DNA from 3 places in the Enterobacter sp. SA187 genome. Region 3 is predicted to be linked to each of the others. Evidence: predicted binding sites of a transcription regulator. Region 3 holds the regulator's gene; each other region holds the start of a gene.
The links. The regulator LexA, encoded in region 3, represses DNA repair genes until DNA is damaged. The targets are predictions, from matches to a motif close to TNCTGTATGTACATACAGNA.
Positions count from the first base shown of each region.

Region 1: a site for LexA is predicted at 9,049-9,068, ahead of BMF08_RS13180 (DNA translocase FtsK 4TM domain-containing protein). Genes of this name have one in related genera too.
Region 2: a site for LexA is predicted at 2,194-2,213, ahead of metR (HTH-type transcriptional regulator MetR). Genes of this name have one in related genera too.

Region 1 is NZ_CP019113.1:2,760,589-2,771,413, reverse strand. Features, by position in the region: gene dmsA (dimethylsulfoxide reductase subunit A) at 1-1,582, opposite strand, end outside; gene serS (serine--tRNA ligase) at 1,782-3,074, opposite strand; gene rarA (replication-associated recombination protein RarA) at 3,167-4,510, opposite strand; gene lolA (outer membrane lipoprotein chaperone LolA) at 4,519-5,130, opposite strand; gene BMF08_RS13180 (DNA translocase FtsK 4TM domain-containing protein) at 5,261-8,986, opposite strand; gene lrp (leucine-responsive transcriptional regulator Lrp) at 9,107-9,601, opposite strand; gene trxB (thioredoxin-disulfide reductase) at 10,141-10,825, shown strand, end outside.
Region 2 is NZ_CP019113.1:933,556-944,380, reverse strand. Features, by position in the region: gene yigL (sugar/pyridoxal phosphate phosphatase YigL) at 1-350, shown strand, start outside; gene BMF08_RS04630 (carboxylate/amino acid/amine transporter) at 422-1,321, shown strand; gene metR (HTH-type transcriptional regulator MetR) at 1,209-2,162, opposite strand; gene metE (5-methyltetrahydropteroyltriglutamate--homocysteine S-methyltransferase) at 2,400-4,661, shown strand; gene BMF08_RS04615 (MFS transporter) at 4,701-6,023, opposite strand; gene yhjD (inner membrane protein YhjD) at 6,297-7,331, opposite strand; gene BMF08_RS04605 (LysR family transcriptional regulator) at 7,383-8,285, opposite strand; gene BMF08_RS04600 (SDR family NAD(P)-dependent oxidoreductase) at 8,405-9,163, shown strand; gene BMF08_RS04595 (YgiW/YdeI family stress tolerance OB fold protein) at 9,199-9,597, opposite strand; gene BMF08_RS04590 (GNAT family N-acetyltransferase) at 9,677-10,204, opposite strand; gene BMF08_RS04585 (STY4199 family HEPN domain-containing protein) at 10,346-10,825, shown strand, end outside.
Region 3 is NZ_CP019113.1:1,493,170-1,503,994, reverse strand. Features, by position in the region: gene BMF08_RS07225 (cupin domain-containing protein) at 48-536, opposite strand; gene zur (zinc uptake transcriptional repressor Zur) at 654-1,169, shown strand; gene BMF08_RS07215 (CsbD family protein) at 1,260-1,469, opposite strand; gene dinF (MATE family efflux transporter DinF) at 1,627-2,946, opposite strand; gene lexA (transcriptional repressor LexA) at 3,017-3,625, opposite strand; gene BMF08_RS07200 (diacylglycerol kinase) at 3,734-4,102, opposite strand; gene plsB (glycerol-3-phosphate 1-O-acyltransferase PlsB) at 4,232-6,661, shown strand; gene ubiA (4-hydroxybenzoate octaprenyltransferase) at 6,754-7,623, opposite strand; gene ubiC (chorismate lyase) at 7,636-8,133, opposite strand; gene malM (maltose operon protein MalM) at 8,311-9,264, opposite strand; gene BMF08_RS07175 (maltoporin) at 9,379-10,719, opposite strand.

The DNA.
Region 1 (10,825 bases), 1.3 Mb from region 3:
GCAGGATAATATCGGCATACTTCGCCGATGCGGTCATGTGGCAGTCCACCACCACAATCAGCTCGCATTTTTTATCATCCTGTAAGATGTCATGGGTGCGATTGATTTCTGAATGCTGGTTGATCAGGCAGTTACCTGCATAGTTCCAGATCATCTTGATCGGCACATCCAGCTTATCTTTGCCGCGCACGCCGTCGCGGGTGGCGGTCATTTCCGGGCCGCGCTCAATGGCGTCTGTCCACATAAACATGGAAATGCTGGTCTGCACCGGGTTTTCCAGCGTCGGCATGCGCTCAAACGGCATCGCATAAGCGCCTTCGCGCGCGCCGCTGTTGCCGCCGTTGATGCCCACATTGCCGGTCAGCAATGGCAGCATGGCAATGGCGCGGGAGACCAGTTCGCCGTTCGAATGACGCTGCGGGCCCCAGCCCTGGGAGATAAACGCCGGTTTTGCCATGGAGATTTCCCGCGCCAGCTTCACGATACGGGCCGCCGGGATACCGGTAATAGCCGCCGCCCATTCAGGCGTTTTGGCGATGCCGTCATCGCCGTCGCCCAGAATATACGCCTTGTAATGCCCGTTGGCGGGCGCGCCTTCCGGCAATGTGGTTTCGTCGTAACCCACGCAGTATTTATCGAGGAAAGGCTTATCCACGAGATTTTCGTCGATCATCACCCATGCCAGCGCCGACACCAGCGCCGCATCGGTACCGGGGCGAATAGGGATCCATTCATCTTCGCGCCCTGCGCCGGTATCGGTATAGCGCGGATCGATAATAATCATGCGCGCCTTCGATTTTTCCCGCGCCTGCTCAACGTAGTAGGTCACCCCGCCGCCGCTCATGCGCGTTTCGCCTGGGTTATTGCCGAACAACACCACTAGCTGGCTGTTTTCGATGTCGGACGGGCTGTTGCCGTCGGCCCATCCGCCATAGGTGTAATTCAGTCCGGCAGCGATTTGCGCCGTGGAATAGTCGCCATAGTGATTCAGATAGCCGCCGCAGCAGTTCATCAGGCGGGCAATCAGCGTTTTACCCGGCGGCCAGGAGCGGGTCATGGTGCCGCCGAGCGTGCCTGTGCCGTAATTCAGGTAGATAGATTCATTGCCGTACTCTTTGATCAGCCGCTGCATAGTGCCCGCGATAGTGTCAAAGGCTTCATCCCAGCTGATGGGAACAAACTTCCCTTCCCCGCGTTTGCCCACGCGTTTCATTGGTTGTTTCAGGCGATCGGGATTGTAGACGCGACGACGCATGGAGCGCCCGCGAAGACAGGCGCGCACCTGATGCTGTCCGTCATAGTTGTCATCGCCTGTGTTATCGGTTTCGACATACTTAATTTTGCCGTCCACCACATGCATGCGTAACGGGCAGCGGCTGCCGCAGTTCACGGTGCAGGCGCTCCAGACGACTTTTTCAGTGGATGAGCCCGGCGCAATGGCCTCGGCGGCGCGGGCGATGCGGGAAAAGGGTAAAGTCAGGGCGCTGCTGGCGGCAGCGAGGCCGCCTATGGCTGAGGTTTTCATCAGGCTGCGACGACTCACCCCGGCGGTGAGTAACACCTCCGGAACAGATATTTTCATAAAAACTCACTTTGCTTGCTCACGAAAAAACACTCGCTATATAGTTTTCCCTATAGCGAAATAACATTTTTTAAGTTTTTTATGCTGCGCTAATACAAAGTGAGTATTACCCTTTTAATAAAAGGGGTTATTGTTCGGTGTCAATGAGGCAATAAAAAAGCGCCCGCAGGCGCTTTAAATGTGATGGGTGACGCGGTGATCAGCCGATGTACTCGAGGCCGTTCATATACGGACGCAACACTTCAGGCACTTCGATGCGACCATCAGCCTGCTGGTAGTTTTCCAGCACCGCCACCAGCGTACGACCAACCGCCAGACCCGAACCGTTCAGGGTGTGCACCAGACGGGTTTTCTTGTCGGTTTTGCTGCGGCAGCGTGCCTGCATACGACGTGCCTGGAAATCGCCAATGTTGGAGCAGGAGGAGATCTCACGATAGGTGTTCTGCGCCGGAACCCAGACTTCAAGATCGTAGGTTTTGCAGGCGCCAAAGCCCATATCGCCGGTACAGAGGATGATCTTCCGATATGGCAGACCTAACAGCTGCAACACTTTTTCCGCGTGGCCAGTCATCTCTTCCAGCGCGTCCATGGAGTCTTCCGGACGAACGATCTGCACCATCTCGACTTTATCGAACTGGTGCATGCGGATCAGACCGCGGGTATCGCGACCGTAAGATCCGGCTTCAGAGCGGAAGCACGGCGTATGCGCGGTCATTTTGATCGGCAGCGCGTCTTCATCGATGATCTCATCACGTACCAGGTTAGTCAGCGGCACTTCGGCAGTCGGGATCAGCGCATAGTTGCTGCTGTCGGCTTCCTCGTCCAGCGGACGGGTATGGAACAGATCGCCGGCAAATTTCGGCAGCTGCCCGGTACCGTACAGGGTGTCATGGTTCACCAGGTAAGGCACATAGTTTTCGCTGTAACCGTGCTGTTCGGTATGCAGATCCAGCATGAACTGGGCGAGCGCACGGTGCATACGCGCGATCTGGCCTTTCATAACCACAAAGCGTGAACCGGTCAGTTTAACCGCCGCGGCAAAATCCAGCCCGCTGTGCATTTCGCCCAGCGTCACGTGATCCCGTACTTCGAAATCGAAAGTACGCGGGGTGCCCCAGCGGCTGACTTCGACGTTATCATTCTCGTCGCGGCCAACAGGCGCGTCATCGTGAGGGATGTTCGGGATCGCCAGCGCAATATCACGGATTTCTGCCAGCAGGGTTTCCAGTTCGGCTTTCGCCGCATCCAGTTCTTCACCCAGCTTGTTCACTTCCAGGCGTAATGGCTCGATATCTTCCCCGCGCGCTTTCGCCTGGCCAATGGATTTCGATCGCGAGTTACGCTCCGCCTGCAGATTTTCCGTATTGACCTGCAGAACTTTACGACGCTCTTCAAGAGCGCGCAGTTTATCAACATCCAGCTTAAAGCCCCGGCGTGCCAGTTTTTCAGCGACTGCGTCTGGCTCGGTACGCAGCAGATTGGGATCGAGCATGCTTATCCTGTGCTTATCGAATTGAAAATGAGAGAAAGTGGTCACAGCCTGCAACCACCAGAATCATCGATAACCTTACCGCAACGCCACAGTTAGCGATAGCGTTTTGTGGGGCTTTTATGATCCTGTTCAGCCAGCCAGGCGAGCTTTTCGCCAATCTTGCCTTCAAGACCTCTGTTTGTCGGGTGATAATAGCGCGTTTGTGCTATTTCCGGCGGGAAATAGACCTCGCCTGCCGCGTAGGCATTGGCTTCATCATGGGCATAACGATACTGCTGACCGTAGCCTAACTCTTTCATCAGTTTGGTCGGCGCATTGCGCAGATGGTCGGGCACGTCGTAATCAGGGCGCTCGCGCGCATCCGCCATTGCCGCTTTAAAGGCGGTATAGACGGCATTACTTTTTGGCGCGCAGGCCAGATAAACAATGGCCTGGGCGATTGCGCGTTCGCCTTCGGCAGGCCCGACGCGGGTGAAGCAGTCCCAGGCAGAGAGCGCCACCTGCATGGCACGCGGATCGGCGTTGCCCACATCTTCAGACGCAATCGCCAGGCAGCGGCGCGCAACATAAAGGGGATCGCCACCGGCGGTGATGATACGGGCATACCAGTACAGCGCCGCATCCGGCGCGCTGCCGCGCACCGACTTGTGCAGCGCGGAAATCAGATCGTAAAAACGGTCGCCCTTGTTATCAAAGCGCGCGCTGCGCTCACCGGCGATTTCCGTCAGCAGCGCCTCTTTTAAGACACGCTTGCCGCTGTCATCCGCTTCGGCCATGTCCGCCATCATTTCCAGCGTGTTGAGCGCCCGGCGGGCATCGCCGTTAACCAGTTCAGCAATCGCTTTACGGGTTTCGTCCGGCAACACGATATTTTGCCCGCCATAACCCCGCTCTTTATCCGTCATCGCCTGGTTTAGGACTTCTTCGATGTCTTCAACGGTCAGGGATTTGAGCAGATAAACGCGCGCACGGGAAAGCAGTGCTGAGTTAAGTTCGAAGGAGGGATTTTCAGTGGTGGCGCCGATAAAGGTGATGGTGCCGTCTTCAATATGCGGCAGAAAGGCGTCCTGCTGGCTTTTATTGAAACGGTGCACTTCGTCAACAAACAGGATAGTGCGACGCCCGGCATTACGGCTCTGCCGCGCCCGCTCGATCGCTTCACGAATTTCTTTTACGCCGGAGGTGACGGCAGATATACGCTCAACGTCGGCGTCCGCATAGCGGCCTATCACTTCCGCCAGCGTCGTCTTACCGGTACCCGGCGGGCCCCACAGGATCATGGAGTGCAGATGCCCGGCTTCAATCGCGCGCGGTAAGGGTTTACCGGCCGCCAGCAGATGCTGCTGACCGATATACTGCGCTAAATTTTCTGGCCGCATACGGGCGGCCAGAGGTTGAAACGTATTATCGGAAAAATCGAGCGTCAGATTTCCCACTCATGCCTCTACTTACGTTGGTCATCCACCGTCACGCCCTGCGGCGGGGTAAAGGTGAATTTCGACGGATCGACGGCCCCGTTCTGCTGGGATTTCAGTTGATAGCTGCTGCGCTGATCGTCCTGCTCCACTGCGCTGAACTGATTAATGGTGCCGTTCTGGCTGACGTTAATGGTGAACTGTTTCAGGTTGCCGTTATTGCCTTTCGGCACCAGCACGAAGTCGTCACCATTCTGTTTAATGTTGTACTGCTGCCAGTCGCTTGCCTGGTTACGGGCAATCAGCATAAAGGGCGTATTGCCGGTGGCTGAGCTGAGATTAGTGGCCGTTGCCTGCTCAACAAACGGGTTGTAGAACCACAATGTTTTACCGTCTGATACCAGGATGCTTTCATCCGGCTGCGTCATGTGCCAGTTAAACAGGTTCGGGCGTTTTACCCATAAATCCCCCTGTCCTTCCTGCACCGCCGCCCCACTGCCATCGGTCACTTTCTGGGTGAAACTGGCGTGGAAGCTGCTGACTTTGTCCAGACGGCTTTTCAGATCGCCCGCGGCGTCAGCCCAGACGCTGCTGGCCGCGAATGAAGTCAGTAATGCACAGGTAATGGCAATTTTTTTCATTGTTATTCCTTAAGTACGTCACTCCCCATCCGGGAGACTCTTCTGTCACTCACTGTAGGCCTGACGAGACGGCGGCGACAGAGGAAAAGACTGATTTTTCGTTCGTTTACCCAACTTTGCAATCAGAAGGTTAATCAAACGGCGGCGGCGCCAGCACTTCGCGGTTACCGTTATGGCCCTGCTCGCTGACGATGCCCTGCGCTTCCATTTGCTCAATAATACGTGCCGCGCGGTTGTAACCGATACGGAACTGACGCTGTACCCCGGAGATCGACGCTTTGCGTTTTTCGGTGACAAAGTTCACCGCCTGATCGAACAGCGGATCCAGCTCTTCACCGCCATCGAAACCACCGCCGCCGCCTTCGCTTTCCGCATCGGAGGTGATGCCTTCAATGTATTTTGGTCGTCCGCGCGCTTTCCAGTCCTGCACGACGGCGTGCACTTCCTCATCGCGCACAAAGGCACCATGCACACGCACGGGCGCTGAGGAGGAATTCGGCCCGGAGTAGAGCATGTCACCCATGCCTAACAGAGATTCCGCACCCGCCTGATCCAGAATAGTACGGGAGTCGATTTTACTGGAAACGGTAAAGGCGATACGCGTCGGAATGTTGGCCTTAATCAGGCCGGTGATCACATCCACGGAAGGACGCTGGGTGGCCAGCACAAGGTGAATACCTGCCGCACGCGCTTTTTGCGCCAGACGGGCGATCAGCTCTTCCACTTTTTTACCCACGGTCATCATCAGGTCGGCGAATTCATCCACCAGCACAACGATATACGGCAGTTTTTCCAGCACCGGATGAGTGGCGTCCATGCTGTCGCCCGGTTTCCAGTACGGATCCGGGATCGGACGACCCATACGCGCGGCCTCGGCGATCTTCTCGTTATAACCGGCAAGGTTACGCACGCCCAGCGCCGACATCAGCTTGTAGCGTTTTTCCATCTCATTGACGCTCCAGCGCAGCGCGTTGGCAGCGTCCTTCATGTCCGTGACCACTTCGGTCAGCAGATGCGGAATGCCTTCATATACCGACAGCTCCAGCATCTTCGGATCGATCATGATGAATTTGACGTCTTCCGGCTGCGCTTTATAGAGCATGCTGAGGATCATGGCGTTGACCCCCACCGACTTACCGGAACCGGTGGTACCGGCCACCAGCAGGTGCGGCATTTTCGCCAGGTCGGCAATCACCGGCTCGCCGGAAATGTCTTTACCCAGCACCACCGTCAGCGGCGAGGCGTTGTCGCGGAATTTATCGCAGTCCAGCACTTCTCGCAGGTAAACGGTCTGACGTTTTTTATTCGGTAACTCCAGACCCACATAAGGCTTGCCGGGGATCACTTCCACCACGCGCACGGCCACGGTGGAGAGGGAACGCGCCAGATCGCGGGAGAGATTGGAGATACGCGCGGCTTTCACCCCAGGCGCAAGATTGAGCTCAAAGCGGGTGATTACAGGACCTGGCGAGTAGTTCACCACATCGGCTTTGATGCGGAAATCATTCAGGCGCGCTTCAACGAGGCGGGCCATCTGCTCCAGCGCAAAGGTATCAACCGGCTCCGTCTCGCTCGGCGGCGGCGTCAGCAGATCCAGCGACGGCAGGCTGGTGGTCGGTTTCGGTACCGGACGGCTGTCCCCGTTACGCATCAGTAACGGGTGGATCAGGCTGTCCTGCGGAGCAGGCTGCCGGGGCTGCTGATACTGCGGCGTCGCAACAGGCTGTTGCTGAGGCTGCTGGTACTGCGGCGGCGCGACGGGCTGCTGCTGAGGCTGCTGGTACTGCGGCGCAGCAGGTTGCTGATAGGGTTGCGGCGCAGGCGTGGCAGGCTGCGATTCTGGCATTACGCCAGGTGTGAACAGCGGTTCAGTCGGGCCGTCATCCACCAGCGCCTTCATCGGAGAGAAGTCAAAATCAGCCGGAGAGAAAGGCGTTGCCCCGGCGGGCTGCTCACCCGAATAACGCTGTTGCTGAGCGGCAGCAAACTGGCGCGCCAGTTCCGCTTCCGCAACCTCATCTTCATTTATTTCAGTGCCGGTCTGATCGTGCTGGTACTCATCGCCATAACGACTTTGCTGCGTGGAAGCAAACTGACGGGCCAGTTCGTCCTGCTGCATGGCGTCCGCTTCATCCTCAGAAGCGTAATCCATTTCACGGGCGCGCTCTTCCGCCATCCGCTGGGACGGCAGTTTAATACCATAGGACGCCAGTTCACGACGCGTCGGCACCCGTACCCGATTCGGGCGCGGCAACTGCGGACCAATGCCCTCTTTCACCTGCGGACGTGGCGCGCCGCTACCGGCAAGACTGAATACCGGCCCGGCGGCGGCAGCACCTGCAGCAGCGGCGGTTGAGGCTTCTTTAAGCGCGGCGGCTGGAACAACGGGCGCAGGCTCGACGGCTGGCGCAGACGGTGCCGGGGCAGGTTTTGGCGCAGGTTCCGGCTGGACTGGTTCAGGTATAGGCTGATACCAGGCGGCTAGCTGCTCCCGCTCACGGGCGCGCTTCTCTTCTACTTCTTCGAAATAGTAAAGCGGCGGACGGGTATGTTTAATTTCTTCCGGTTCAGGCGCAGGTTCTGGCTCTACTGCCGGCGGTTCCGGCTGCTGCCATTGCTGCTGAACGTGCGGCTCCGGTTCCGGCGTGACCGCGGCATAGGTTTCTGGCTCGGAGTAGACCGGCGCCTGTGCCGCGTAATTTTCATGTTCATGCACTGGCGGCTGAGGCGGCTGATAGTATGAAGGCTCTTCCGGCGCGGCATACTGCGCCACAGGAGGCTGCTGGACAGGTGGCGCCACATAAGGCGGCTCGGCCACTGGCTGAGCCGGTGCCTGCATGACAGGTTCTACCGGAGCGCTCCATGCCTGCGCCGCCGTGGTCGCCACGGCTGCTGCCGCAAGGGGTTCGCTGACGCTATGCCCGCTCAGCAGCGGATCGTATTCATCCCACTGCGGCGCGCCTGTCGCTTTAGTGCTGGAGAACAGCACGTCATCGGCATCCGCGGCCACGCCGCGGGCGCTGTATTGAATCTCTTCTTCATCGTCCATCCTGCGACCGGAGAACAGCGCCTCGTCGGTTTTACGACCCAATGGATTAGCAAATTTTTCGGCGACGCGTTTACGGCGCGCCAGGGCGCCGCGCATGATCCGCGCCCGGCGTGATTCGCGCTGTACGGGGGCGTCTTCTTCGTACTCGTCGTCTTCGTAGTCGTCTTCATCGACCCAGGTGTCGTCGCGACGGGTGCGGTTACTGGCGAAGGTCAGGATATTAAGGATAACGCTGCCAATCTTTTCCGCGATGCTGACCCAGGACCAGCCGGTAAAGAGCGTAAGCCCCGCTCCCCAGATAAAGAGCAGCGCGAGGGTTCCGCCACTGCTGTGCAGCAGCGGCATCATGGCTGTACTTAACAGGCTGCCGATCACGCCGCCGGAGGCAAAGTACCAGATATCGTCGGCATTGATGGCCGCAAGGCCGCAGGAGGTGAGCACCAGCGCCAGCACGCCGATCAGACGCAGCGAGACCGCGAAATAGTCAATGTAATCTTCCGTTGCGCGATGACGATACGTAAACCAGCAGGCGCCGATGATGATTACCGGAATGGTGTAAGCCATCACCCCAAAGATAAAGAACAGGGTATCAGCCAGCCATGCGCCCGGCACGCCACCCAGATTATGGATAGGTTCATGCCATGCGGTCTGTGACCAGCTGGGATCGGAAGGGTTAAAGCTGAGTAGCGCCGCCATCAACCAGACAGCAAACAGGGCAACCAGAATCAGCAGTGCTTCGAGTAGACGACGCCCGCTACTTAATCTGGTCAGTGTGACTTCTTTGTCTTCAGTATATTCCTGGCTCAAGTAAGGCTCTCCAGGTCCTTGATGCTAAAACGGAGAACAGCGCCAGGTTGCCCCGGCACTGTTGCTGTATGGATTAACAGGAGTGTAATCAAACTACACCGATTTTGCACCTGTTCCGTGTTAGCGCGTCTTAATAACCAGACGATTGCTTTGTTTAACTTCTTCCATAACAACATAGGTACGGGTGTCGTTCACGCCCGGCAGACGCAGCAGGGTTTCCCCTAACAGTTTGCGATAGGCCGACATATCCGGCACGCGTGTTTTCAACAGGTAGTCGAAATCACCGGATACTAAATGACACTCTTGAATTTCTTCAAGTTTTTGTACTGCGGCATTGAACTGCTCAAACACATCCGGCGCGCCACGATTCAGAGTAATCTCAACAAAAACCAGAAGTGATGCATCCAGATAGTGCGGGTTTAACAGTGCTGTGTAGCCCTGAATAAAACCCTGTCTTTCAAGCCGGCGCACGCGCTCAAGGCACGGCGTTGGAGAAAGTCCTACTCGCTTTGAAAGCTCGACGTTGGAAATACGCCCATCCTTTTGCAGCTCGTTAAGAATGTTACGATCGATACGGTCGAGATCTTTCCCAGGGCGCTTCTTGCTATCTACCATTATTATTGTCTCTCTGTATTCCTTCCCTACTCCTGCCTTGACCCTGTGCACTTCACTGTTGAGAGTCTTTGCCCGTCGGTTTATGCATCGCTGGTTATTGTTAGTTGCGCTACATATTCCAGGGGTCTGTATTGAGAAGACCGTTGCCAGCGGCAGCTATTAATATCGCGCATGGCGTCTGTCCACGCCGTGCGTCGATTTCAATAACCCGGTAAAATGGCATTTGCATGCATGAATTTGCGTCATGCGCGAAACACTGCTTTTTTTCTTCCTCGAATGTTTTCGCAAATGCGCAGGGGATTGTCAAAGCAAAACATCTTTTTTTAGTACAACATGCCAGATATTCATCAACACCTCCTGGCAAACCTCATTTTATCGCCTTATAACAGGCCAAATTTCAGTAGAATTTATTATGGATCTCCCCGCCGGGGTAGATTCATCGGCTACACAAATCATTAACATAGTCGCTGCACCCTTTTTTTACGCCCGTAAATTCCCTACAATCCTGCGCATTGTCCGCTAACTATAATGAGGATCTCATGGGCACGGCTAAACACAGTAAGCTGCTTATCCTTGGTTCAGGCCCCGCTGGTTACACCGCTGCGGTCTATGCTGCACGCGCTAACCTGCACCCGGTACTGATCACCGGTATGGAAAAAGGCGGCCAGCTCACGACCACCACTGAAGTGGAAAACTGGCCTGGCGATCCGCATGATTTGACCGGACCGCTGTTGATGGAGCGTATGCATGAACACGCTGCGAAATTCGAAACGGAAATTCTTTTCGATCACATCAGTAAAGTGGATCTGCAAAACCGCCCGTTCCGTCTGACCGGCGACAGCGGCGAGTACACTTGTGATGCGCTGATCATCGCCACCGGCGCCTCCGCCCGCTATCTCGGCCTGCCGTCAGAAGAAGCTTACAAAGGACGCGGCGTATCCGCCTGCGCTACCTGCGACGGCTTTTTCTACCGCAACCAGAAAGTAGCGGTGATTGGCGGCGGCAATACAGCGGTTGAAGAAGCGCTTTATCTGGCGAACATCGCCTCGGAAGTGCACCTGATCCACCGCCGCGACACCTTCCGCGCGGAAAAAATTCTGATCAAACGTCTGATGGATAAAGTGGCGAGCGGCAATATCGTGCTGCACACTCACCGTACGCTGGAAGAAGTGACCGGCGACCAGATGGGCGTGAGCGGCCTGCGCCTACGCGATACGCAGAACA
Region 2 (10,825 bases), 560 kb from region 3:
GCGAAAGCCATGAAAAGCTGCTGCCGCTGGAGCAGGCGATCAACGCCCGCTGGGGCGATCGCGTTAACGTGAGTTTTTCCACGCTCACCTGTCTGGAAGTGATGGCGGGCGGCGTCTCGAAAGGCCACGCGCTGGAAGCGGTATCCAAAGCGATGGGCTATGGCTTAGCGGATTGCATCGCCTTTGGCGACGGCATGAACGACGCGGAAATGCTCTCGATGGCCGGTAAAGGCTGCATTATGGCTAACGCCCACCAGCGGCTGAAAGATCTGCATCCGGAGCTGGAAGTGATCGGCACCAACGCCGACAACGCTGTGCCCAATTACCTGCGCAAGTTGTTTCTCGATTGATTAAATAGCAATCAGTTGTCAACCATGAAGTCCGCTACAATGAATGCTCATTAATCAAAGAGACATTCATTGTGGCGTTACTGATCATCACCACCGTTCTGTGGGCGTTTTCCTTCAGCCTGTTTGGCGAATACCTTGCCGGTCACGTTGACAGCTATTTCGCCGTGCTGGTGCGCGTCGGCCTCGCGGCGCTGGTCTTTTTACCTTTTCTGCGCACCCGCGGGCACGATCTGAAAACCATTGCGCTCTATATGCTGGTGGGCGCCATGCAGCTCGGCATCATGTATATGCTGAGCTTCCATGCTTATCTGTACCTGACGGTTTCGGAACTGCTGCTGTTCACCGTGCTCACGCCGCTGTACATCACCCTGATTTATGATCTGATGAGCAAGCGCCGCCTGCGCTGGGGCTATGCATTTAGCGCCCTGCTGGCGGTGATTGGCGCAGGGATCATCCGTTACGATCAGGTCACCGATCACTTCTGGATGGGCCTGCTGCTGGTGCAGCTGTCAAACATCAGCTTTGCGCTGGGAATGGTGGGCTATAAACGCCTGATGGAAACCCGTCCAATGCCGCAGCATAACGCCTTTGCCTGGTTCTATATGGGCGCGTTCGTGGTGGCGGCGATCGCCTGGTTTATGATGGGCAACGCGCAGAAATTACCGGAAACCACGCTGCAATGGGGCATTCTGGTGTTTCTTGGCGTGGCAGCCTCCGGCATTGGCTACTTCATGTGGAACTATGGCGCCACACAGGTGGATGCGGGCACGCTGGGCATCATGAACAATATGCATGTGCCCGCCGGTCTGCTGGTTAACCTGGCGATCTGGCATCAGCAGCCGCACTGGCCCAGCTTTATTATTGGTGGGTCGGTGATAGTGGCTTCGCTGTGGGTGCATCGCCGGTGGGTCGCTCCGCGCTCCGCACAAAAGGAAGATGATCGCAGGCATGGTTCCGCGCTGAGCGAATAAAGGCTTCCGTTACCGGCTGACGCTGCTCGCCATCGCGCACGGCGGCGTACAGCCGGCTCCACAATCCCTCGCCCAGGGTTTTGGTCACGATCAGGCCCTGGCGCTCAAAACTCTCCACCACCCAGTGCGGCAGCGCCGCGATGCCCATTTTTGCCGCCACCATCTGGATCAGCAGCAGCGTGTTATCGACGCTTTTCAGCGCCGGGGTGATGCCTGCCGGTTGCAGGAAATGCCGCCAGATATCCAGCCGGCTGCGCTGCACCGGATAAATCAGCAGCGTTTCGCAGGCTAAATCTTCCGGCGTAATACGCGCTTTTGCCGCCAGCGGATGATCCGGGGCCAGCACCAGCCGCACTTCAAAATCAAACATCGGTGAATAGTGCAGACCGCTGCGCGGCAGAATATCGGAGGTCAGCACCACGTCCAGTTCCCCCTGTTGCAGCGCGGGCTGGGGATCGAAGGTCACGCCGGATTTGAAATCCATCTCCACCTGCGGCCATTTCGCGCGGAAATTTTCCAGCGCCGGGGTCAGCCACTGAATGCAGCTGTGGCATTCAATGGCAATGCGCAGCGTCGTTTGCTGCGGCTCGTTGCAGTCCTGAAGCGCCCGGCTGATTTGCGGCAGTACCTGATTCGCCAGCTGTAACAGGATCTCGCCCTGCGGCGTAAAGCGCAGCGGCTGACTCTTACGCACAAATAACCGAAAGCCAAGGCGCTGCTCCAGATCGCTGAACTGGTGGGAGAGGGCGGATTGCGTCTGATGCAGCGTGGCTGCCGCCGCCGCCAGCGATCCGCTATTCCGTAACGCCTGTAGCGTTTTCAGATGTTTAATCTCGATCATGAAAGTCCTTCACTCCGGCATGAACAATTTGCGCTTGAGGAATATACAGTAACTGCCAATTATAGATGTGTAAACATCTGGACGGCTAAAAATCCAATGTCTTTTAAATTTATGGTGCGTTGGCTGCGTTCACTCACCCCGGTCACTTACTGATGTAAGCTCCCGGGGATGAGCAAACTTGCCGCCTTCCCTAAATTCAAAATCCACAGGATTTATAATTCATTAGAGGAAGAAATTATGACAATTCGCAACCACACCCTCGGTTTCCCTCGCGTTGGCCTGCGTCGCGAGCTGAAAAAAGCGCAAGAAAGCTACTGGGCGGGTAACACCAGCCGTGAAGAATTACTGGCGGTGGGGCGCGAACTGCGCGCCCGTCACTGGGATCAACAAAAACAGGCGGGTATCGATCTGCTGCCGGTGGGCGATTTCGCCTGGTACGACCATGTTCTGACCACCAGCCTGCTGCTCGGCAACGTGCCGGCTCGTCATCAGAACAACGATGGATCCGTCGACATCGACACCCTGTTCCGCATTGGCCGTGGCCGTGCGCCGACCGGCGAACCGGCTGCGGCCGCAGAAATGACCAAATGGTTTAACACCAACTATCACTACATGGTGCCGGAATTCACCAAAGGCCAGCAGTTCAAACTCACCTGGACGCAGCTGCTGGAAGAGGTGGATGAAGCGCTGGCATTGGGCCATAACGTCAAACCTGTGCTGCTGGGGCCGGTGACGTACCTGTGGCTCGGCAAAGTGAAAGGCGAGCAGTTTGATCGTCTGAGCCTGCTGGACGATATTCTGCCGGTCTATCAGCAGGTGCTGGGCGAGCTGGCGAAACGCGGCGTTGAGTGGGTGCAGATTGACGAACCGGCGCTGGTGCTGGAGCTGCCGCAGGCGTGGCTGGACGCCTTTAAACCGGCCTACGATGCGCTCACCGGACAGGTCAAACTGCTGCTGACCACCTATTTTGAAGGCGTGACGCCTAACCTCGACACCATCACCGCGCTGCCTGTGCAGGGGCTGCATGTGGATCTGGTACACGGCAAGGATGACGTCAATGAACTGCATCGCCGTCTGCCGTCCGACTGGCTGCTGTCCGCCGGTTTAATTAATGGCCGTAACGTCTGGCGTGCCGATCTGACAGAGAAATACGCGCAGATCCAGCCGATTGTCGGTAAACGCGATCTGTGGGTGGCGTCGTCCTGCTCGCTGCTGCACAGCCCGATCGATCTCTCGGTGGAAACCCGCCTTGATGCGGAAGTTAAAAGCTGGTTCGCCTTTGCGCTGCAAAAATGTGAAGAACTGGCGCTGCTGCGCGATGCGCTGAACAGCGGCGATACGGTAAAACTGACAGAATGGAGCGCCCCGATCCAGGCGCGTCGCAGTTCAGCGCGGGTACATAACCCCGCCGTGGAGCAGCGTCTGGCGGCCATCACCCCGCAGGACAGCCAGCGCCAGAGTGCTTATGCAGAACGCGCAAAAGCCCAGCGTGAACGCTTCAACCTGCCGGCGTGGCCGACAACGACCATCGGCTCCTTCCCGCAGACCACCGAGATCCGCGGCCTGCGTCTGGATTTCAAACAGGGACGTTTGGACGCGGGCAATTACCGCACCGGCATCGCCGGACATATCAAACAGGCGATTGCCGAACAGGAACGCTTAGGGCTGGATGTGCTGGTGCACGGCGAAGCCGAGCGTAACGACATGGTGGAATACTTTGGCGAACACCTCGACGGCTTCGTATTCACGCAAAACGGCTGGGTGCAGAGCTATGGCTCCCGCTGCGTAAAACCGCCAGTGGTGATTGGCGACGTCAGCCGCCCGGAAGCCATCACCGTGGAGTGGGCGAAGTACGCCCAGTCGCTGACTGACAAACCGGTAAAAGGCATGCTGACCGGCCCGGTGACCATTCTCTGCTGGTCCTTCCCGCGTGAAGACGTCAGCCGTGAAACTATCGCTAAACAGATCGCCCTGGCGCTGCGTGATGAAGTGGCGGATCTGGAAGCGGCGGGCATTGGCATCATTCAGATTGACGAACCGGCCCTGCGCGAAGGTTTACCGCTGCGCCGCAGCGACTGGGCTGACTACCTGGCATGGGGCGTCGAAGCCTTCCGGATTAACGCCGCCGTGGTACGCGATGACACACAGATCCACACCCACATGTGTTACTGCGAGTTTAACGACATCATGGATTCCATTGCCGCGCTGGACGCCGACGTGATCACCATCGAAACCTCGCGTTCTGACATGGAGCTGCTGGAGTCCTTTGAAGAGTTCGAGTACCCGAACGAAATCGGGCCGGGCGTGTATGACATTCACTCGCCGAACGTGCCGAGCGTGGAGTGGATCGAAGCGCTGCTGAAAAAGGCGGCGCAGCGTGTACCGGCGGAGCGTTTATGGGTGAACCCGGACTGCGGCCTGAAAACCCGCGGCTGGCCGGAGACCCGCAGCGCACTGGCGAACATGGTGAAAGCAGCGCAGAACCTGCGCACGGCGTGAGTATATTCCCCTCTCCTGAACAGGAGAGGGGCAAATTTATTACAGCGACTGATCTTTCGTTTCGTGCGTAAGGATCAGCGCGATTAACGTCAGACCGGCCATCGCGGCCAGATAGATGCCGACATAGAACAGGCCATAATTGGCGGTCAGCCAGGCGGCGATATACGGGGCCACAGACGCGCCGAGAATTGACGACACGTTATAGGAGAACGACGCGCCGGTATAACGTACTTCCGTCGGGAACAGCTCCGGCAGCAGCGCGCCCATCGGGCCAAAGGTCAGGCCCATCAGACTCAGACCCAGCAGCAGATACACCATTACCAGCGCCTGGCTTCCGGAACCCAGCAGCGGCGGGAAGGCAAACAGCGCAAAAATAATGATCATCGAGGTAATGGCAATCATTGATTTACGGCGACCATAAGCATCAGCCAGCAGACCGGCTACCGGCACCATTACGCCAAAACCAATTACCGCCAGCATCAGCATCCACAGCACTTCATTACGCGGCATCCCCAGTCCCACAGGCGCAGGCGTGGTGCTGTAGGTCATTGAGTAAACCGTCATGATGTAAAACAGCGTATAGGTCGCCAGCATGATGAAGGTGCCGAGAATGGTGACGCGCAGATGTTTCGTCAGCAGCGTACCCAGCGGGATCTTCACCTGTTTTTTCGCCGCGGCGACTTTAGCAAACACCGGCGACTCATGCAGCGACACGCGCACGTACAGACCGATGAGCACCAGCACGGCAGAGAAAATGAAGGGTACGCGCCAGCCCCAGCTCATGAACTGCTCGTCGGTCAGCAGCCAGGAGAGCAGCAGGAAGGTGCCGTTGGCAAAGAAGAAGCCAATGGGCGCGCCGAGCTGCGGGAAGGAGCCGTACAGGGCGCGTTTACGCGGCGGCGCATTTTCTGTCGCCAGCAACGCCGCGCCACCCCACTCACCGCCAAGGCCCAGGCCCTGACCAAAACGCGCCAGCGCCAGCAGCAGCGGGGCGAAAATGCCGATGGTTTCATAGCCCGGCAGCAGGCCGATCAGCACCGTGGAAATCCCCATCGTCAGCAGTGACGCCACCAGCGTGGTTTTACGTCCCACGCGATCGCCAAAGTGACCAAATACCGCCGAGCCAATCGGACGGGCGATAAAGGCGATGGCGAAAGTGGCCAGCGACTGTAGCGTGGCCGCTGTCGGATCGCCCTGCGGGAAGAAGATATGTGGAAAGACGATAACCGCCGCGGTGGCATAAATATAAAAATCGAAAAACTCGATGGCGGTGCCAATCAGGGAGGCAACAACGACCTTATTGCGTGAGTTTACCGGCGGGCTTTCCTGCTCATTGTCGAGGGTTGTGGCTGTAGCTTGCATAGATATTTCTTATTTTATGGCGAACGGACGGCCATATTACGCACAGCAAAAGCGACATTTCAATCCGTTACAAAGCAGCGAGGCGGCGATTAATTGCGCAAAAAGTGAATAATTTTCATGCCTGAGATTTGGCATCCATGAAATGCTTCACACTTTTTTAATATCAGAATATAAAACTGGTTTTCGGTTAAATAAAAGTTACGGACTGGATAATAATGCTGAAATGATGAATCGGGCTGAAATTTTGCGTTTTTATTCAGCCCGATAATAGGTTTAGCGGTGTTTTCTTCCCGGCATTCGCGGGTCGTCTTTGTATTCTGCGGTGGCGATCCAGGCGGCGCAGAACAGCGTCAGACGGGCGAAGAAGTAGAAGAACGCCATGATACCGAGCACCGAACCAAAGGCCGCGCCGGACGGCGACTGCACCAGTGAAGGCAGGGTATAGGTCATGATAATTTTAATCACTTCAAAGCCAATGGCGGCAATAAGCGTCCCGCGCATCAGCGCCCGCTTACGCGGTCTGTGGCGCGGCAGTCGCCAGAAGATCCAGAAGAACAGCAGATAGTTGGCGCAGATGGAAATCGCCAGACCAATCAGCCGCCAGGCCGGTTTCAGCCACTCGATAGAATCCAGATAGAGCGCCGAAATGATCATCTCCTGCGCTGCGCCGGAAATGGACGTGATGGAAAGCGTAATGATCAGCGCCACCAGCAGGCCAATCAGCGAGACAAAATCGCGCAGATATTTCACCCAGAACTTTTCATCGTCCTGGGCGTTACGCTCCCAGACGTCACGCGACTGGGCGCGGATCGCTTCGCGCAGGTTGCCCATCCAGTTAACACCGGAGTAGAGCGCCACCCCCAACCCCACCAGGCCTACCGTTGTACGCTGTTGCACGGCAATGTTGATGGTATTTTTCAGCGTGGAAGCCAGCGTCGGATCGCTGACGTTGGTGAGGATCTTATTAAAAATATCCTGCAGCAGCGTCGGGTTCGACACCAGCACAAAGCCCGCTGCCGCGAAGGAGACCATCAGAATGGGGATCATCGACAGGAACGAAAAGTAGGTGATAGCAGCACCAAACTGATTGCCCATGCGGTCATTAAAGCGTTCGGTGGCGCGGATCAGGTGCGCCACCATCGGGCGTCGCTGGATCTTTTCCGCGGTCTCCTTCACCGTTTCGATGGCACCGCCGCCCTCACCTTTTTTTTCAGGCTCCGGTTCCGGCTTATCCGTGGTGTCCATTTTTTTTACCGGCTCGTAGTCCAGGTCCTGAGTCGGTCGTTTCTCGCTATTTTCCGCTGTCATCAGAGCTGTGTTCCTTCGTTGTTAGCGTGATGTAACAGAAATTATAGACGGTCATTGGTCAACGTAAGCTTTCATCACGTCAGTCAGCCATTCCATGAACAGATGCACCCGGCGCGACAGGTTGCGGCGATGCGGATAAATCAGCGATACCGGCATCGGCTGCGCGCGATACTGCGGCAGGATTTCCACCAGTTTGCGGCTGCGCAGCGCCTCCCGCACGCCAATGCGCGGCACCTGAATAATCCCCAGCCCCGCCAGGCAGGCGGCATGATAGGTTTCGGTACTGTTGACCGTCAGGATGCCGCCGGTTTTGATCCACTGCGTGGCATTGTCGCGATATACCTCAAAGCCCTGCGGGCGCGTACCGAGGTTAACCGCATAGTGCACCACCGCATGGCCGCTCAGATCCTCCAGGGTTTCCGGGTAGCCAAATCGCGCGAGGTAATCGGGGCTGGCGCAGTTGATCACCGACAGCTTGCCCAGCGGACGGGCAATCAACCCCGAATCTTTCAGCGTGCCGACGCGCACCACGCAGTCGAAGCCTTCGCGGATCACATCCACCAGCCGGTCGCTGCTGCTCAGTTCAATTTCAAGGCCGGGATACTGCTGTACAAAGGTGGACAGGCGCGGAATGACCAGGTTTTTTGCCACTGCGACCGGCATATCCACGCGCAGTCGTCCGCTGAGGGTGGAAGGATCGTGCAAAAATAAACCATCGAGCTCATCGAGGTTAATAAGTAAATCCTTAGCCCGTTCGTAATAGACCATGCCGTCCTGGGTGAGCTGTACCCGCCGGGTGGTACGATGCAGCAACTGCGTGCCCAGATGGTTCTCCAGCGCCTGTATCTGGCGGGAGACGCTGCCTTTCGGCAGACCCAGCGACTCCGCCGCACGGGTAAAACTTTCCAGTTCGGCCACCCGAATGAACAGCTGCATTGCGTAAACTTTATCCATCGCCGCGCCCTATTGTTGTTGTAAATGAAACAGTGAAGCGTACCGGGACATCTTTATTGATTTTCTATCACCTAATAAGCTGCTTCTCAATCACCACACCCCCTGAAATGAGGTTTCTTATGACACAACCTATCGCAATAGTGACCGGCGGCAGCCGTGGCCTCGGTAAAAACGCTGCGCTGAAGCTGGCGGCAAAGGGAACAGATTTGATCCTGACGTATCACAGCAATGCGCAAGCAGCCGCGGCAGTGGTCGGGGAAATTGAGCGCGCGGGCGCGAAGGCCGTGGCCTTGCAGCTGGATGTCAGTGATGTCAGCCAGTTCGCCGGATTTGCTGAACAGGTGCGGCAACTGCTAAAAGACGTCTGGCAACGTGACAACTTCGACTATTTATTAAACAACGCCGGCGTGGGTCTGTACGCCCCTTACGCGGATACCAGCGAAGCGCAGTTTGATGAGATGATGAATATTCATCTGAAAGGGCCGTTTTTCCTGACCCAGCGCCTGCTGCCGCTGATGAAGGACGGCGGCCGCATCCTGAACGTCTCCTCCGGGCTGGCGCGCTTTGCTCTGCCAGGCTCCAGCACTTACGCCGCCATGAAGGGCGCGATGGAAGTGCTGACCCGTTATCAGGCGAAAGAGCTGGGCGCACGCGGTATCACCGCAAACATTATTGCGCCGGGGGCGATTGAAACGGACTTTGGCGGGGGGCGAGTGCGGGATGACGCGCAGATGAACCGGTTTGTCGCCTCGCAAACCGCGCTGGGTCGCGTTGGACTACCGGATGATATTGGCGACGCCATCGCCGCGCTGCTCAGCGACGAACTTCGCTGGATGAACGCGCAGCGTATTGAAGTATCGGGCGGAATGTTTTTGTAAGTGTCAAAACAAACGGGGGCAGCGCCCCCGTTCGGTTATTCTTTTTGCAGACGTGAAACTTTTATCCGCGGCGGGGTTTGCTGCTTGTCCAGCGAACCGGAAATACTGATCAGCTGATCCGGGCTGACTTCTCTTTCTGTAAATACCGCCATGGGAATATAAGCGTCTATCTGGCCGGTTTTATCGCGGAAGGTATAAATATCGTTACCTTTTTTCGCGATCAGGTTACCGCGCAGGGTCACAGAGGCATCGTCGTGCATCTCTGTAACATGGTCGACGGTCATTGAGTGGGCTTCTTCAGCGCCGCGGTAGCCGTCATTGAGCTTGTGCGCCGGTCGCGGCGCTTCATCCGTATTCAGGCCGGGCTTATCGTCGGCAAGCGCCGGAAGGGCAAATAACGCCGCTACCGTGGCGGCTACAATCATTTTTCTCATGCTGACTCCTTAAATTTTGCCTCGCTATCCTGTTAAGCCTGGCATAAGGATCAGCATTATGAAGGGCGAATCGTCTGGATCAGCGGTATTCATGGCGCAGCAAACCGAAAAGCCAGTCATTTTGCCACTGCCCGTTCAGCCAGAACGCTTCGCGCAGTTCACCTTCCAGTATGAACCCCGTTTTATCCAGTAATCCCTTTGATGGCGTATTCCCGGCAGTGACCGTGGCGATAAGCCGACGAATGCCGCCCTGCTGAAAAGCGTAGTCGCACACTGCCCGCAGGGATTCGCCGCCAAAGCCTTTGCCCTGCGCCTGCGGCACAAACAGGAAGCCCACTTCAGCGCAGTCCGCTTCATGGTGCACATAACCGGTAACGCCCAGCGGCTGCCCCGTGGCGCGCTCAAATACCATCAGACAGAGCCAGTGCGCGCTGCCCGGCGTCCATGGCGGCAGGCGGCTCTCGAATGCCGCGTGGATCTCCTCCTGCGGACGCGGGTCAGAGACAAAACGCATGATCTGCGCATCCTCATACAGCGCGAGGAAAAACGGCCAGTCCGTTGACTGGATCTGTCGGCACCAGAGGCGTTCCGTGGTCAGCTCAAGCATATTTCGCTTCCATATCTGTGCAGCCGTCACTGATATTCCTGTATAACTGGTCTATCGTATAAGTGGCTGGAAAAAAAGAAAAAATAAAGAAAAATGCCCACAAAATTAACGTCGGCTGGTTGCACTTAAAGGAAAATAAAGATGCGCAATTCAACGTCTGGCATTCGCGAACAGTTTGAACACTGTATCGGCATCATTCGTCAGGCCTCCACCGAAATTTTATCACTGCTTGATATTGATGTGACCGAGGGCAAAGATCCACGCTGGTTTCTGGAACAGCTGGACGCCGCCCGGGCGAATCTTGGCGGCTGGGCGGCGGTCGCTCACCGGCTGCGGCTGAACGATGCGGAACTGTCGCAGTTCACCCTGTTGTTGCGCCATCTGCAACAGCGGGTGCCGCAGTATGAAAGCGGGCAGGAGGTCAGTGAAAACCAGCTGATCACGGCGCTGCGCTTTATGACCTCCCTTGAACTGCTGCGGGAAAAACAGCCGCAGCTCACCTACAGCACCGAAATCACTGTGCTGGATGAGACGCAGCAACAGCAGCAGGCGCTGGCGCAGTTACGGGCGATTGAGCTGATGATCAAAGCGCTGATCTACGAAGCCTGGCCCGACAGTATC
Region 3 (10,825 bases):
TGCTTTCCCGTTCCGGTGACGGGCCTATTAATTTATAGAAGACGAAATTAATTTCGTGAAGGTTTTCCATCATGGGGGCCGAAAAACTGCGGAGGATGGTCTATCCAGCGATCGTCCCGCGTGGCGGCATAGTCGGGATTGAGCGGGTAATAAATGCGGTTATTTCTTTTATTCGCCTCCCCCACGACCAACAGGCGTACTTCTTCCATGGTGTTATTGATAAAGGTATGGCAAACGCCGGTTCCGGCAGGAAATCCAACGCTGTCGCCCGGTTCCAGTTTCCATAAATAGCCGTTAATCCACGCCTCCGGATTCCCTTCCAGCACATAAATAAACTCCTCCTCATCGCTTTCCGCGTGCGGATACGATGTGCGTCGGCCCGGAGGTAGACGTTCGTGATGGATACCCAGCCGCGTAAGCCCGAGTTTTCGGGCAAGAGGCGCGCCAACAGAAAAACGTTCATCGCTGTCCGGGTAGCCTGATTCGTCGGGACCTTCGAGATCCCGCCAGTGCCGAATACAGTCGGGCTTTTTCATGTCCTTTCTCCTTCATAAATAATGCTTCAGATATAGCACACCTGCGTGCGGATCTCGGCGTTTAAGGCAGAACATGATAAAGTGGATGTTTTCGCACCCGGCCACCAGAGGATGCCCATGGATAAGACCACTTCGCAGGAGATGTTAGCGCAGGCTGAAAAGCTCTGCGTGCAACGCAATGTGCGCCTGACTCCACAGCGCCTGGAAGTATTACGGCTATTAAGCCTGCAGGAAGGGGCGATCAGCGCTTACGATCTGCTGGATTTATTACGGGTATCTGAGCCACAGGCGAAGCCGCCCACGGTGTATCGTGCGCTGGACTTCCTGCTGGAGCAGGGCTTTGTGCATAAAGTTGAGTCCACCAACAGCTATGTGCTGTGTCATCTTTTTGATAATCCGGCCCATACGTCGGCAATGTTTATCTGCGATCGTTGCGGAGCCGTCAAAGAAGAAGCGGCGGAAGGTGTGGAAGATATTATGCATGGTCTGGCCGCGCGAATGGGTTTTGCGCTACGCCATAATGTCATTGAAGCGCATGGTTTATGTGCGGCATGTTCAGAAGTGGAAGCCTGTCGTCATCAGGGTGCCTGTCAGCACGATCACAGCATTCAGGTGAAGAAAAAACCGCGTTAGAAATAAGGTGGGAATGTAGAGAGAGGTTGGTACATCCTTGTACCTTTCGGGCAGGGTAGCTGTAACGCTAATTGCCGCAGAAGTCCGTGATTACCAGCGGTAATCGTGACGGGTTTCCCAGTCACCAACTTCTTTCTCAGCCTGGTCTTTCTGGTAGCCGTAACGCTCCTGAATTTTACCAACCAGCTGGTCGCGTTTACCTTCGATGACAGTCATATCATCGTCGGTTAATTTACCCCACTGTTCTTTCGCTTTACCTTTGAACTGTTTCCAGTTACCGCCGACTTCGTCTTTATTCATAATGATATCCTCATCGTTCGGTTTGAATAAAAATATATTCAGTATCCATCAGTTCGTTCGATTTCTGCTGAACGTGATAATTATTGTAGTTAAGGAGATGTCGAAGCGGAGATTATTCGGAATATTTAACCATCAACGCAATAAAGCGCCAGTGAACTTATGAGAACCAGGTGCCGTGCTGCCAGTGCTGACGCCAGATCCACGCCAGCGTAATCCCACGCAGCGCCAGGAAGACGGTTAACGACAGCCATAAACCATGATTACCGAGCAGCGGTACGCTGAGCAGCGTCAGGGCAAAACCGGCGGCGGCGATGGCCATACTGTTACGCATTTCCGTCCCGCGGGTAGCACCGATAAACATGCCGTCGAGCAGATAACACCATACCCCCACGATCGGTAAAATCACCTGCCAGCCAAGGTAGTGCCCGGCAAGCCGTTGCAGATCCGGCAGGGAGGTCAGCAGCGAAATAATCTGCTCACCGGCCAGCGCGTACACCATCGCAAACGCCAGCGCCACTATCCCCGACTGCCGACAGGCCGCCTGCCAGACGCTGAGCAACTGGCTGCCATCGCGCGCGCCATAGGCCTGCCCGGAATGGGCCTCAACTGCATAGGCAAAACCATCCAGGGCGTAGGCGGTAAAAGTCAGCAGCGTCATCAGCACGGCGTTCACCGCCACGATGTCGCCACCCAGACGCGCGCCCATCACGGTAATGGAACCAAAGCACAGCTGAAGCAGCAGCGAGCGCAGCATGATGTCGCGGTTAAGCGCCAGCAGCCGCCTTATATTGCCGCGCCAGGCGGTCTTCAGCATCGCCAGGCTGATCCCCCGGCGACGCAACCCGCGTTGTACCATCAGCAGGCCGACCACAAAAGTGGCGTATTCCGCAATGACGGTGGCGAGCGCAGCGCCCTGCACGTTCATGTGCAGCCCCATCACCAGCCATAAATCGAGGGCAATATTCAGCACGTTGCCCACCACCAGCAGCACCACAGGCGCGCGGGCATACTGGATACCCAGCAGCCAGCCGAGCAGCACCAGGTTCGCCAGCGACGCCGGGGCGCTCAGCCAGCGGATCTCCAGAAAACGCCGCGCCTGCTCCAGCACCGCGTCGTTGCCGCCCACAATGTGCAGTGTGAGATTAATCAGCGGGGTCTGACAGAGGATGATGGCGAAACCGGCGATCAACGCCAGCAGCAGTGGTTGCACCAGCGCCCGCGCAAGGGCATGGGGATCTTTTGCGCCAAAGGCCTGGGCGGTAAAACCGGTGGTACTCATGCGCAGAAAAAGCAGCAGCATAAACAGGAAGCTGGTGGCCATGGCGCCAACCGCCACGCCGCCCAGATACACCGGGCTGTCGAGATGACCAATGACTGCGGTATCCACCAGCCCCAACAGCGGCACGGTGATATTGGAAAAAATCATCGGCAGCGCAAGACGCCACAACGCTTTGTCGGAAGTCGTCAGAAAGGCCACGTTGAATTACCAGAAGGGAAACGGACGCGCGGCGGCAATCATGATGTTGCCGCCGCGTGGAAAGAAGAGATTAAAGCCACTCACCGTTGCGGATCACGCCGACGGCCAGCCCTTCGATGGTGAAACTCTGCTCGCGCAGGTCAACCACGATAGGAGAAAACTCGCTGTTTTCCGGCAGCAGTTGCACGGTATTACCCTGACGCTTCAGGCGCTTAACGGTCACTTCATCGTCAATACGCGCGACCACGACCTGGCCGTTGCGGGCTTCCTGGGTTTTGTGCACCGCCAGCAGATCGCCGTCCATAATGCCGATATCTTTCATCGACATGCCGCTAACGCGCAGCAGGAAGTCTGCATTCGGTTTAAAGAGATTGGGATCGACCTGATAATGGCCTTCAATGTGCTGCTGCGCCAGCAGCGGTTCACCTGCCGCGACACGCCCGACCAGCGGCAGTCCGTCAACATCTTCAAGCAGTAAACGAATACCGCGGGACGCGCCGGAAACGATCTCCAGCACGCCTTTGCGCGCCAGCGCTTTCAGGTGTTCCTCAGCCGCGTTCGGGGAACGGAACCCCAAGCGCTGCGCGATCTCCGCACGCGTCGGCGGCATGCCTGTCTGGCTGATGTGATCCCGAATGAGATCAAACACCTCTTGCTGCCTGGCCGTTAAAGCTTTCATACCGCCCCCTGGTTGCATATACAGTTATGCTGTGAGTATATACAGGCAAAGTGAAATTTGGAATCGAATTTTGAGCAAAACAGCGGAGTTTGTCGATTTATGCGAGCATTATCGATAATGCGACCACAACAGCATGCCCCAGGTGGCGAGCGCCAGCAGGATGGACATCAGCACCGCCGCCGAGCCCATATCCTTTGCGCGCCCGGAAAGTTCATGAAAATCCGTGCCGATACGGTCCACCACCGCTTCAATCGCGCTGTTCAGAATTTCCACTATCATTACCAGCGCTACCGAGCCGATCAGCAGCACGCGCGTGATAGCGTCCACATCCAGCCAGCAGGCAATGGCAATCGCCAGGATCACCGCTACCGCTTCCTGACGAAACGCCGCTTCGTTGATCCAGGCGGCGCGAACGCCTTTCCAGGAGTACCCTGCTGCTTTTATGATGCGAGTAAACCCAGTGGTATTATTGGCCATCAAAAGAACCTTTTTATGTAATTAGCGTCAATGTCTATGCAAGCAGACCTTGGTACAACAGAATTTACGCGCGCTTTCTGATATTCTTGCGGCGCAACAGGATTATTAACCAGAGGCTTCACATCGTATATGTCCGGCTGGCCACGAATTTACTACAAATTACTTAATTTACCATTAGGCGCGTTGGTAAAAAGCAAGCCCATTCCGGCAGAACCTGCCCAGGAACTGGGACTTGATACCTCACGCCCTATTATGTACGTCTTACCGTACAACTCGAAGGCAGATTTACTGACCCTGCGCGCGCAGTGTCTGGCAAACGATCTGCCCGATCCGCTGGAGCCACTCGAAATCGACGGCACGCTGCTGCCGCGCTATATCTTTATTCACAGCGGACCCCGCGTGTTCACCTGGTACACGCCGAAGGAAGAGTCGATCAAGCTGTTCCATGATTACCTCGATCTGCACCGCAACCACCCCGATCTGGACGTGCAAATGGTGCCGGTGTCGGTGATGTTTGGCCGCTCGCCGGGTCGTGAGAAAGGCGAGGTCAACCCGCCGCTGCGTATGCTTAACGGCGTACAGAAATTCTTTGCTATCTCCTGGCTGGGACGCGACAGCTTTGTGCGCTTCTCGCCGCCGGTTTCGCTGCGCCGCATGGCCACCGAACATGGCACTGACAAAATTATCGCCCAGAAACTGGCGCGTGTCGCGCGGATGCATTTTGCCCGCCAGCGTCTGGCCGCGGTCGGCCCGCGCCTGCCTGCGCGTCAGGATCTGTTCAATAAATTGCTGGCCTCAAAAGCCATTGCCCGCGCGGTGGAAGACGAAGCGCGCAGCAAAAAGATCTCCCATGAAAAGGCACAGCAAAATGCCGTCGCCCTGATGGAAGAGATTGCGGCGAACTTCTCCTATGAAATGATCCGCGTCTCTGACCGCATTCTGAGCTTTACCTGGAACCGGCTGTATCAGGGGATCAACGTCCACAACGCCGAGCGCGTGCGTCAGTTGGCCCACGACGGTCACGAGATCGTCTATGTGCCCTGCCACCGCAGCCACATGGATTATCTGCTGCTCTCCTACGTGCTTTACCACCAGGGGCTGGTGCCGCCGCATATCGCCGCCGGTATTAACCTAAACTTCTGGCCCGCCGGGCCGATTTTCCGCCGCCTTGGCGCGTTCTTTATCCGTCGTACCTTTAAGGGCAACAAACTCTATTCGACGGTGTTCCGTGAGTATCTCGGCGAGCTGTTCAGCCGGGGTTATTCGGTGGAGTACTTTGTGGAAGGCGGTCGTTCCCGTACCGGGCGTCTGCTCGATCCGAAGACCGGCACCCTGTCGATGACCCTTCAGGCGATGTTACGCGGCGGCACCCGTCCTATTACGTTAGTGCCGATTTACATCGGCTACGAGCACGTGATGGAAGTGGGTACTTACGCCAAAGAGCTGCGCGGCGCGACCAAAGAGAAAGAGAACCTGATGCAGATGGTGCGTGGCTTAAGCAAGCTGCGTAATCTGGGCCAGGGTTATGTGAACTTTGGCGAACCGATCCCGCTGAATGCGTATCTTAATCAGCATGTGCCGGAGTGGCGCGAAGCGATCGATCCTATTGAAGCGGTGCGCCCGGCGTGGCTGACGCCGACGGTGAATACCATCGCCGCCGAGCTGATGGTGCGTATTAACAACGCCGGTGCGGCGAACGCCATGAACCTGTGTTCGACGGCGCTGCTGGCGTCACGCCAGCGTTCGCTGACCCGCGAACAGCTGACCGAGCAGCTGGATTGTTATCTGGATCTGCTGCGCAATGCGCCTTATTCAGAAGACGCCACCGTGCCGGCCAGCACCGCGTCAGGGCTTATCGATCACGCGCTGCAAATGAACAAGTTTGAAGTCGAGAAAGATACCATCGGCGACATCATCATTCTGCCGCGCGAGCAGGCGGTGCTGATGACCTACTACCGTAACAACATCGCGCATATGCTGGTTCTGCCTTCCCTGATGGCGGCCATCATTACCCAGCATCGCCATATCTCCCGCGAGGAGATGCTGCGTCATGTTGAAGCGCTGTATCCGATGCTGAAAGCCGAGCTGTTCCTGCGCTGGGAAAAAGAGGCGTTAGGAGAGGTACTGGATACCCTGACCACCGAACTGCTGCGCCAGGGGCTGATCATTGATAAAGACGATCGTCTGCATATCAATCCGTCACGCTCCCGCACGCTGCAACTGCTGGCGGCCGGCGCCCGTGAAACGCTGCAACGCTATGCCATTACCTTCTGGCTGCTGAGCGCGAACCCGTCCATCAACCGCAGTACGCTGGAAAAAGAGAGCCGCACGCTGGCGCAGCGTCTGTCGGTGCTACACGGTATTAACGCGCCGGAGTTCTTCGATAAGGCGGTGTTCAGTACGCTGGTGCTGACGCTGCGTGACGAGGGCTATATCAGCGATACGGGGGATGCGGATCCGGCGAAAACCTTGCAGGTTTATCAGCTGCTCGCCGATCTGGTGACCTCTGATGTGCGCTTAACGATTGAGAGCGCAACCAGTCAGACGGACGCGGTATAACGTAATGCCCGGCGGCGCTTGCTTGCCGGGCCTACAAACACGCACAGAATCACAGGCCAGGTAAGGCGTCACCGCCTCCCGGCCTTTTTTATTTACAGCAGATAACTCACCGCCAGCCCTAAAAACAGCGCCAGACCCACGTAGTTATTGTTCATAAAGGCTTTAAAGCAGGCCTCGCGTTCGCGGTTCACCACCAGCCACTGCTGATAGATAAAGAGCGCACCAGCTACTGCTATCGACGCATAGTAAGGCCAGCCCAGCCCGTTCAGCCAGCCGACGGCGGTCATCAGCGCCAGCACTATTACCTGCAACAGGCCGACGATCAGTTTGTCGTGACGCCCGAACAGAATGGCCGTCGATTTGACGCCGATTTTCAGATCGTCATCGCGGTCAACCATCGCATAGAGCGTGTCATAGGCCACTGCCCATAAGACGTTGGCGACAAACATCAGCCAGCAGCTCAGTGGTAAGGACTCACTTACTGCCGCAAACGCCATGGGTATGGACCAGCCAAAGGCCGCACCTAATACCACCTGCGGTAAATGGGTGTAGCGCTTCATGAACGGATACACCCAGGCCAGCGCCAGCGCCGCCACCGAGAGCGCAATGGTCATCAGGTTCAGGGTCAGCACCAGCACAAAGGCCAGCAGCACCAGCACCACAAACAGCGTGCGCGCCTCTTTTTCCGTTACCGCGCCGCTGGGCATAGGACGGTTCGCCGTGCGCTTAACGTGCCCGTCGATTTTACGGTCGGCATAATCGTTCACCACGCAGCCCGCCGCGCGCATCAGCCAGACGCCCGCGACAAATACCGCCAGGATCCACAGCGGCGGTACGCCCGGCGTGGCGACCCATAACGCCCACAGCGTGGGCCATAACAGTAACAGCGCGCCGATGGGTTTATCGGTGCGCATCAAGCGGTGAAAGGCCAGCAGCTTATCCTGAGTGAGACTCCACTCCATTTTATCTTCCTCTTAGTACAACGGCGATGCCGGCAAAAACAGTTCCGTCAGCAGTAACGGCTTCCCGCCCAGACGCAGACGGGAGCGGCGTCCCCACAGCGTATCCTCACGCCCAATTTCAATAAAGTCACGGGTAAGCGTAGACGAGGTAAAGAGATAACGTCCGAGCGGCGTGTTGCCCAGCTTTTGCAGCGCCAGCTCCGGCCCGCTGAGGGTGGATTCAGGCACCACCGTGCGCCCGGCAAGCCAGGGTTCGCCATCAGCGCAGAGTAAAATTTCGCGCAGCCAGTAACGTGATTCCGCAGGCAGCAGCGGCAGCTCCTCAGGGATCTCATCCGGCGCGACAAAGGCTTCACGGATCAGCGTCACGCTCACCTGTTTGCCCTGCTGCTCAAAACGTTTGGTCATGGAATCTTCCAGCAACAGCCAGTCGAGCAGTTGCGGATCCAGCGCGGGGATTGCGTCAAAGTAGCGCAGCGCACGCAGTTGCGTTAGCGCAGGGTGTGACATGCCTTACTCTCCGGTACAAAACGTAAAAGTATTGTATCGCAGAACCGGCACAGACGGGCGGGCAAAGTTCATGTCCTTTGCAAAAGCGTAACAGATACGCAACAGCGTGCGCGGGGCGCAAAAAAAGGTGCGCCCGTTAAGGCGCACCAAACAGCAAAATCAGCATTGCGGGGTGAATTACCCCTTGCCTTTTACACTGCTGATAAAGGTTGAACGGGCAGTTTTTGATCCCAGGCTTTCTGCTTCGTTGAGCAATTTCAGGGCTTTGTCGATCTCACCTTTGGCGACGGCCTGACGAATACCCTGGTTAAAGTAGTTTTCGGTTTCGTTCAGCACCGGCTCTTTCTTCACTGCCGGAACAGGTGCCGGGGCCGGCGCAGCAACAGGTGCTGCCGGTGCGCTATAGGCGGTAGCCGGAGCCGCAGTATTGCCCACCGTCACCGGATCCGGGCCGGAGGAGCCAAACAGCGGGCCGACCAGCACGCTGGAGCCGCTGTTGGTTTTCACTTTCAGCGTCAGCTTGCCATCGGTGACGTGGCGCGCCAGCGGATCGGGAATATCCGGGATCGCGTTACCCGCGCCTTTGGCATAGGCTTTCGCCGGGTTGATCAGTTTGGTGGTCTTTTGCAAATCCTGATCGCGGGTAAAGGCCAGCACGTAGATTTTTTGCTGACCCAGCGCAGGCGTCAGGCGGATCACGCCTTCCAGCCGATCGGCGCTCATCACGCCCGGCTCCTGATAGGTGAAATAGTCGCTCGGGAAGAAGGCGGATGGCGTCATGTTCTGATCGAGGATTAAAACGTTCGGCGCAAAGACCTGCGTTTGTTTATCCACTTCGCTGGTCAGCGTCAGCGTAAGTTCACCGATATTGGCCGGCACGCTCCAGGCGATCACCGGGCCGCTGATCCCCGGCACGTTAATGGTTTGTCCGCCGGTCGCCACCGTGGTGGTCTGGGCTTTGGACTGGTTAACCGGCGTCCAGGTCAGTTTTTGCAGCTCCGCCGCCGGAATAGCCGGGGCGCTGCTGGTGTTTTGCGGAACAAAGTTGACGTCCGCCAGCGCGGAAAGCGGGCATGCCGCCAGCAGGCTGGCGCTCAGACAGAATGCGACGAGACTTTTTTTCATTTTCATTGTTTTCACCTCTGAATTCACAGGTGCCACGGTTGCCAGGCAATAGCGCGCGTCACCCAAAGGGTTGAGGGGCTTACGCCCCTCTTTTGGTCATTACGTCAGGTTAACGGGGGATTACCACCAGATTTCCATCTGCGCGCCGAAGGTCACTTCGTCGTTGTCGCCACGGCTGAAGGTACGGGCGGAGGTATCGTTGTACGCTAAACCACTGGTATAACCGGCAGCGGTATCCGCGTTGGTGTTAGCGTAACCCCATTTCTCATCCCACTTCGCATAGGTAGCGAATACGCGGATAGCCGGGCGGGACCAGATGCTGTCGCCAGCCTGCCATTGTTGCGCGAGGGTGATTTTGTACTGGTTGTTGGTGTCGTCGGTACGCTGTGATTTCACGTTGTCGTAGCCCACTTCCAGCAGGGTGCTCATGATCGGCGTCCATTTGAACATCGGGCGCACGCCCACGGTCCACCAGCGGGTGCCGTTGTTGTCATCACGGTCGATATCCTGATACATACCGACGTACATCAGATCCCAGCGATCGGCCAGGGTGATCGCACCATGATCCAGCAAGCGGATCATGCTGCCATCGTTATTGATGCTGCCGCCTTCCGGACGGCCTTTGCCGTTGGAGGTCATTGAGTCGGTGGCGTACTGCACCACAAACTTGTTAAAGCCTTTCATCATGCTCTGGGTATGTTCAGCGGTGAACATCCAGCCATCTTTCGAGCCGCCCTGACGCAGCGTGTAGTTGTCCGGCAGGTTGGTGTGACCGTAGTCAACGCCCAGCTCCAGTACGCCGTCGGTGTTAGTTTCCAGACCTGCTAAACGCACGTCGAACACGTCGTTCGGCACGTCATTGTTATAGGTTCTTTCACCGGTCACCGGATCGCGTTCAGCCGCTGCGGATGAACCACCGGATTCCGTAGAACGGGTTGCTGCGAAGGAGAGTTTACCGATACCAACGTCAATGTTTTCCAGACCTGCGCCCGGACCGGAAATATCCCAGTAGTAGAAGTCGATCATGTGCACATCATGACGCTGATAGAAACGCTTACCAGCCCAGATGTTCGCGCCTGGCAGGGAGTCGATCAGGTTTTTACCCACGACGTTAAATTCACGGATCGCCGGGGTATTGTCGTTTTCCCAGTCGTTCAGCTGTGAAGAGTTATAGGCAATGTTGGAGTCGAAGTAGAAGCTCTTATCGCCCTCTTTCCACACTTCCTGGCCTAGTTTAACTTCAGCGTACGTATCACATTCGTTACCGAGACGGTATTTGGACTGTGCGCCAGTTGCCTGGAAGCACTGTTGCGGGCCGCCGCTACCGGTCCAGCCGATACCAGAACGGGCATAACCTTTGAAGTCGACCGCGCCAGCGTGAGCAGACAGAATGCCTGCTGTAACGGCGATAGCCAGTGGAAGTTTGCGCAGAGTAATCATCGTTCTATCTCCTGAGAGCATTGCTTTTCTTTTTACACTTCATCATTCAGGTTGCCTCTTTGTTGGCTACGTTCATTCACCCCAGTCACGTACTTATGTACGCTCCCGGGGATTCATTCTCTTGCCG